2 regions of the Bradyrhizobium sp. SBR1B genome follow, and region 2 is predicted to be linked to the other one. Evidence: predicted binding sites of a transcription regulator. Region 2 holds the regulator's gene; the other holds the start of a gene.
The links. The regulator LexA, encoded in region 2, represses DNA repair genes until DNA is damaged. The targets are predictions, from matches to a motif close to TGTTCNNNNTGTGTTCNG.
Positions count from the first base shown of each region.

Region 1: the regulator LexA is predicted to act here: its motif matches at 1,233-1,250, upstream of uvrA (excinuclease ABC subunit UvrA).

Region 1 covers NZ_JACIHC010000004.1:127,823-131,209, reverse strand. Annotated here, with positions in the region: gene GGD61_RS12350 (outer membrane protein) at 1-90, shown strand, start outside; gene GGD61_RS12345 (outer membrane protein) at 313-1,059, shown strand; gene uvrA (excinuclease ABC subunit UvrA) at 1,346-3,387, shown strand, end outside.
Region 2 covers NZ_JACIHC010000004.1:17,663-21,049, reverse strand. Annotated here, with positions in the region: gene glp (gephyrin-like molybdotransferase Glp) at 151-1,362, shown strand; gene lexA (transcriptional repressor LexA) at 1,538-2,239, shown strand; gene GGD61_RS11805 (hypothetical protein) at 2,772-3,206, shown strand.

The sequences.
Region 1 (3,387 bases), 110 kb from region 2:
GCTCCGGTCACCACCGGCACGCTCAACTTCCACACCGTGCAGGTCGGCGTGAACTATCACTTCGGCGCCCCCGTGGTCGCCAAGTACTAAGCTACACTTCAACGCCTCGCGTTGCGAAAGGCCGGCCTCGCGCCGGCCTTTTTGTTTTTTGCGCGCCAACCGGCCCGCTCGCGTTTTCGCAGAGATGTGGCCCCCGGGTGACACAACCTTTGGCTTTAATGGTGTAAAGCAATGACATTAATCGGGTCATAGGTCCGCTGGCTCTTCCGCTTTTCGGAAGGTCAGAAAGAGAAACGGAACTGGGGAATGGATATGAAGAAGCTTTTGCTGGCTTCGGCCAGCTTGTTCGCACTTAGCGCGTTGGCACCCGCCTCGGCGGCCGATTTGGCGGCCCGCCCCTACACCAAGGCTCCGGTCGCGCCGATCGCGATGTACAATTGGAGCGGTTTCTACATCGGTATCAACGGCGGCGGCGCCTCGAGCCGCAACTGCTGGGACGTCAACAATATCTTCGGCATTGCCGGTCCGGACACGGCTGAAGGCTGTCACAATGCGACCGGCGGCGTCGTCGGCGGCCAGGTCGGCTATCGCTGGCAGTCGGCCAACTGGGTGTTCGGCCTCGAAGCTCAGGGCGACTGGGCCAACCTGAAGGGCTCGAATACGAGCTTGGTGCTTGGCCCGCTGGTCAACCAGACCAAGATCGACGCAATTGGCCTGTTCACCGGCCAGGTCGGCTATGCCTGGAACAACGTGCTCTGGTACGTGAAGGGTGGCGCGGCCGTCACGCACGCCAAATATAACGGTCTGCTGGGTGGCGTCGTCCTCGACAGCGCGAGCGAGACCCGCTGGGGTGGCGCGGTCGGCACCGGCATCGAATTCGGCTTCGCACCGAACTGGTCTGTTGCGATCGAATACGACCACCTGTTCATGGGCAAGCGCAACAACTCGTTCACGATCCTCGGCGTCAACGACCGCATCGACCGGATCAAGCAGGACGTCGACATGGGCACAGTCCGCCTCAACTACACCTTCGGCGGCCCCGTGGTCGCCCGGTATTGATCTGAAGTCCTGATCGCTACCGACGTCCCATCGTCACGAAAGGCCGGCCTTGCGCCGGCCTTTTTGTTTTCGCGGCACCTTGCCGCGCAGTTCCGAAAAGCTCCTGCTGCCAGATGCCGCCAGCGCGCCAACATTCCGTTGACGATTCGCAAGTCCCACTGGAAATCCGTCTCCGTTCTTCCTACGTTCGCTGACAACCCCATCGGCGCCGATCCCGGTTCCGGGCGAGCGCGCCTTTTTTATTGGCGCGGTCGCGCACCCATGGGATTCCTTGAGGGCAACTCGGATGGATGAAGTGATCAAGGCGAAGCGCCAACAACAGAACGCGGGCTCCAGCCTGCGCGCAATTACGATCCGTGGCGCGCGCGAGCACAACCTCAAGAACATCGACGTCGAGATTCCCCGCGACAAGCTGGTGGTGTTCACCGGCCTCTCCGGCTCCGGCAAATCCTCGCTCGCCTTCGACACCATCTACGCCGAGGGCCAGCGCCGCTACGTCGAATCGCTGTCGGCCTATGCGCGCCAGTTCCTCGAGATGATGCAGAAGCCTGACGTCGACCAGATCGACGGCCTGTCGCCGGCGATCTCGATCGAGCAGAAGACGACGTCGAAGAACCCGCGCTCCACCGTCGGCACCGTGACCGAGATCTATGACTACATGCGCCTGCTCTGGGCGCGCGTCGGCGTGCCCTATTCGCCGGCGACCGGCCTGCCGATCGAGAGCCAGACCGTCTCGCAGATGGTCGACCGCGTGCTGGCGCTGCCCGAGGGCACCCGCCTCTATCTGCTCGCGCCCGTCGTGCGCGGCCGCAAGGGCGAGTACCGCAAGGAGCTCGCCGAATGGCTCAAGAAGGGCTTTCAGCGCGTCAAGATCGACGGCACTTTCCATGAGCTCGCCGAAGCGCCTGTTCTCGACAAGAAATTCCCGCACGACATCGACGTCGTGGTCGACCGCATCGTGGTGCGCGCCGACATCGGCCAGCGCCTCGCAGAGAGCTTTGAGACCGCGCTGAAGCTCGCCGAAGGCCTTGCCGTCGTCGAGTTCGCCGACGCACCCGCGGCCGCGCCCGCGGAAGAGAAAAAGAAGACGGCGAAGATCCACGACAAGAGCGGCCCCGAGCGCATCCTGTTCTCGGAAAAGTTCGCCTGCCCGGTCTCCGGCTTCACCATTCCCGAGGTCGAGCCGCGCCTGTTCTCATTCAACAATCCCTACGGCGCGTGTCCGGCCTGCGGCGGCCTCGGCGTCGAGCAGCATGTCGACGAAGACCTCGTCATCCCCGACAAGGAGCTCGCGATCGGCAAGGGCGCGATCGCGCCCTGGGCCAAGTCGTCGTCGCCCTATTACGTGCAGACGCTGACCGCGCTCGGCAAGCACTACAAGTTCACGCTGACCACCAAGTGGAAGGACCTGGCCAAGAAGACGCAGAACGCCATCCTCCACGGCTCCGGCGAGGACGAGATCAAGTTCTCCTACGAGGACGGGGTGCGCTCCTACGACACCAAGAAGCCGTTCGAAGGCGTCATCACCAACATCAACCGCCGCTACCGCGAGACCGAGAGCGAGTGGGCGCGTGAGGAGCTGGCGAAGTATTTCCACGACGTGCCCTGCGAGGGCTGCAAGGGCTTTCGGCTCAAGCCCGAGGCGCTCTGCGTCAAGATCGGCGGCAAGCATATCGGCGAGATCTCCGAGCTGTCCGTGAAGGGCGCCGGCGCATGGTTCGAGACCGTGCCGGAGGCGCTGAACGCGCAGCAGAACGAGATCGCCGGCCGCATTCTCAAGGAGATCCGCGAACGTCTCACCTTCCTGCTCGACGTCGGCCTCAACTATCTCACCTTGTCCCGCTCCTCCGGCACGCTGTCCGGCGGCGAGAGCCAGCGCATCCGCCTGGCCTCGCAGATCGGCTCGGGCCTGACGGGCGTGCTCTACGTGCTGGACGAGCCCTCGATCGGCTTGCACCAGCGCGACAACGCGCGCCTGCTCGACACCCTCAAGCGACTGCGCGACCTCGGCAACACCGTGATCGTGGTCGAGCATGACGAGGACGCCATTCTGCTCGCCGACCACGTCCTCGACATCGGCCCCGGCGCCGGCATGCATGGCGGCAACATCATTGCCGAAGGCACGCCCGCCGAGATCATGCGCAACCCGAAATCGCTGACCGGCAAGTACCTGACCGGCGAGCTCGAGGTCGAGGTGCCGGAGCGGCGCCCGCCGAACCATCGTCGCACCATCAAGGTGGTCAACGCGCGCGGCAACAATCTCAAGAACGTCACCGCCGAAATCCCGCTCGGCCTGTTCACCGCCGTCACCGGCGTGTCCGGCGGCGG
Region 2 (3,387 bases):
ATGCCACGCCAAGCCTGAGCCTGCCTTCCATTCTGGGCCGGAAGCGGCAGGATAAATCCTGCCCGCTCCGCCATTTTGCCTCTGCCCCCGCGCTCGGCTAGAAGACTGTCGGAACATTTCATCCGAACGTGCCGAGCAGGAGTTTCGCCCGTGGCCTTGATGCCGGTTTCCGACGCCCTTGCTGCGGTGCTGGCGGGTGCAGAGCCGCTGCCCCCAGAGATGGTTTCACTCGACGAAGCCTACCATCGCGTGCTCGCGCAGGACGTCGCTGCGCGGCGCACCCAGCCGCCCCAGGCGATGTCGGCGATGGACGGCTATGCCGTGCGTGCAGCCGACGCGGCAACAATCGATTCCAGGCTGACCATGATCGGTGAGGTCGCAGCGGGCCGTCCGTTCACGGGAAAGGTCGGCGCCGGCGAAGCCGTGCGAATCTTCACCGGCGGCGTCGTTCCGGACGGCGCGGATGCGGTCGTGATCCAGGAGGACACGATCGCCGAAGGCAAGCACATAACGATCAAGGAAGCCGCGATCGTGGGTCGGCACATCCGCCCCGCCGGCGTCGATTTCCGCGAGGGCGACGTTCTCCTGCGCAAGGGAACCCGTCTGACGGAGCGCGATCTCGCCCTCGCCGCCGGAATGAACCACCCGCAGCTCGCCGTTTGCCGCCGTCCGAAGGTCGCGATTCTCGCCACCGGCGACGAACTGGTGATGCCGGGCTCAACGCCCGGGCACGGCCAGATCGTCTATTCCAACGGCTATGCCCTGCACGCGCTCGCCCGCAGCGAAGGCGCCGAGACCATCGACCTCGGTGTCGCCGCCGATACGCTGGAGGCCACCACCGCCGGCGTCCGCCGCGCGCGCGAAAGCGGCGCCGACATCCTGGTCACGACCGGAGGCGCATCGGTCGGCGACCACGATCTGGTCCAGCAGGCGCTCAAGGACGAAGGCATCGCGATGGCGTTCTGGAAGATCGCGATGCGGCCCGGCAAGCCGATGATGCACGGACGGTTAGGGGCAATGGGCGTCATCGGCCTGCCCGGCAATCCCGTGTCGTCCTACGTCTGCGCCTTCCTGTTCATGTTGCCGCTGATTCGCGCGCTGTCAGGCCGTTCGGTGATTCATCATCATCGCGAGCGCGTCGTGCTGGGCCGCGATCTCGGCGCCAACGACCAGCGCGAGGATTATCTGCGCGCGCGCCTGGAAATGCGCGACGACGGCACGCTCGTTGCCCTTCCCGTCAGCCATCAGGACTCCTCTCTGCTTGCGAATCTTGCTGCAGCACAGGTACTTCTCGTGCGCGCACCGTTTGCGCCGAAGGCCGAGGCCGACAGCCCCTGCGAGGTGCTGCGGCTCCCCGTCTGAACTGCGCCGCCACACGCATTCCGTGAGTTTCGTTCTGTTCACGGTAAATTAAGCAGTTGCGGAACACATATCGAACATATAGTGTCCGTTCATGATTTGTTTCGAGATGTAGCGGCTTATCGCTGAACTCATCGTCTCGGAATCGAACGACATCAACCGGGGGACTTTGTTCGAGATGTTAACGCGCAAACAATACGAGCTTCTGCGGTTCATCAGCGAGCGCTTGAAGGAAAGCGGCGTGCCGCCGTCCTTCGACGAGATGAAGGATGCGCTCGACCTACGCTCGAAGTCAGGTATCCACCGCCTGATCACCGCGCTCGAGGAGCGCGGCTTCATCCGCCGCCTGCCCAACCGCGCCCGGGCCATCGAAGTGATCAAGCTGCCGGAGCTCCAGGCTGCCGCCGGCAACCGACGCGGCTTCACGCCAAGCGTCATCGAGGGCAATCTCGGCAAGCTACGCGCGAGCTCCAGCCCGTCCGCGGACGAGGGCGAGCGACCCGTTGCGGTGCCCGTGATGGGCCGCATCGCGGCCGGTACTCCGATCGAGGCTTTGCAGACCCGCAGCCACACGATCAGCGTGCCGCCCGACATGCTCGGCTCCGGCGAGCATTACGCGCTCGAAGTGCGCGGTGATTCCATGGTCGAGGCCGGCATCCTCGACGGCGACATGGCGCTGATCCAGCGCAACGAGAGCGCCGATACCGGCGACATCGTGGTGGCACTGATCGACGACGAGGAAGCCACGCTCAAGCGCTTCCGCCGCCGCGGCGCCTCGATCGCGCTGGAGCCCGCCAATGCCGCTTATGAGGTGCGCATCCTGCCGCCGAACCGCGTGAAGATTCAGGGCAAGCTGATCGGGCTTTACCGCAAGTACTGATACCGGAAGTACTCGATACCGAAGTCTTTAGCGCCTCGCGCGCGCCTTCGATCGGCCTCGCCGATCAGAGATTGGAGCGGATAACGGTCCGCTCCGGCTGGATAGTCTTTCTGGTATCGCACAGATTGTCCGGCCCCTCCTCCTTGCGCGACATCCTCGGCAGGCCGCGCGACGCAACATCGCTTCGCGGCCTTTCGAGTTCGAGGGGGACGGCCCAAATGCGCAGCTCGTTTGAGTGCAACCGCAGCAACGCTGATCGCAACATCAGCATCGCAAGCCGTTGCTGCGCAAGCGCATCACTCCGCCGGTCGTTGACAGGCGCGGTTGTCGAGACGCGGCTGCCAAATGCACGGAAGCCGACTTTGTTCCTAACAAATTCGGAAAAGATGGAAAAGATAATGTGATCGGGGCTCGCGGATCCCAGCCGCAGATTTGCCTACAACCGAGCAGACCGTCACGTGCTTCCACTCTGGTAGGGGCCTGCGCCTCCGAAAGAGGTGCGGGTCGCTATCTCTGCATTGAGGAGCACCCGATGTGTGACTACAGCCTGCATGCCGTCGCGACGCGCCCCGCAGAAGTCGGCGAGACGATCGTTACGACAACATTCCGCGGCACCTCGACGCGCGGCTTCGCCTCCGAAGCCGATCTCTCCGTCGCGGTCTGCCTGCTGCCGGGGACGGAGCTCGCCTTCGCCGACGACGTCCGTTACGACAACCGCTGGATCTGGACGCGCACCGTCAACTCCCGCGTCGGCAAGTTCGGCAAGATCGATCCGCACATTCCCGATCGCCATCATGACGCGATCGAATTCCCGGACGGCAAATCCGTGCTGGTGACGCAACTGGTCGAAGGCCAGCGCGCAACCGTGCTGCAACTGCCGGTGACCCAGCCGATCGGCGAGCGCGAGCACAAGCCGCAGATCATCGCCGACAGTCGCCCGACGGTCACACGACTGCCGATCGGCTGACGCCCTCCGCCCGATAGGCCGAGGGCAAGGATTGAAATGCCGTCGCCGGCCGAGGCCGGCGAGCCCGGTGGGTTTTTGTTTCATGAAATTCGATCGGCGAGCGCCGCCGCCTCGCCTCGTCGCCGCACGAAGTTTGAGCCGTGCTGCCTGAATTTTGAACGTCCGCTCCGCAGCCAAATGA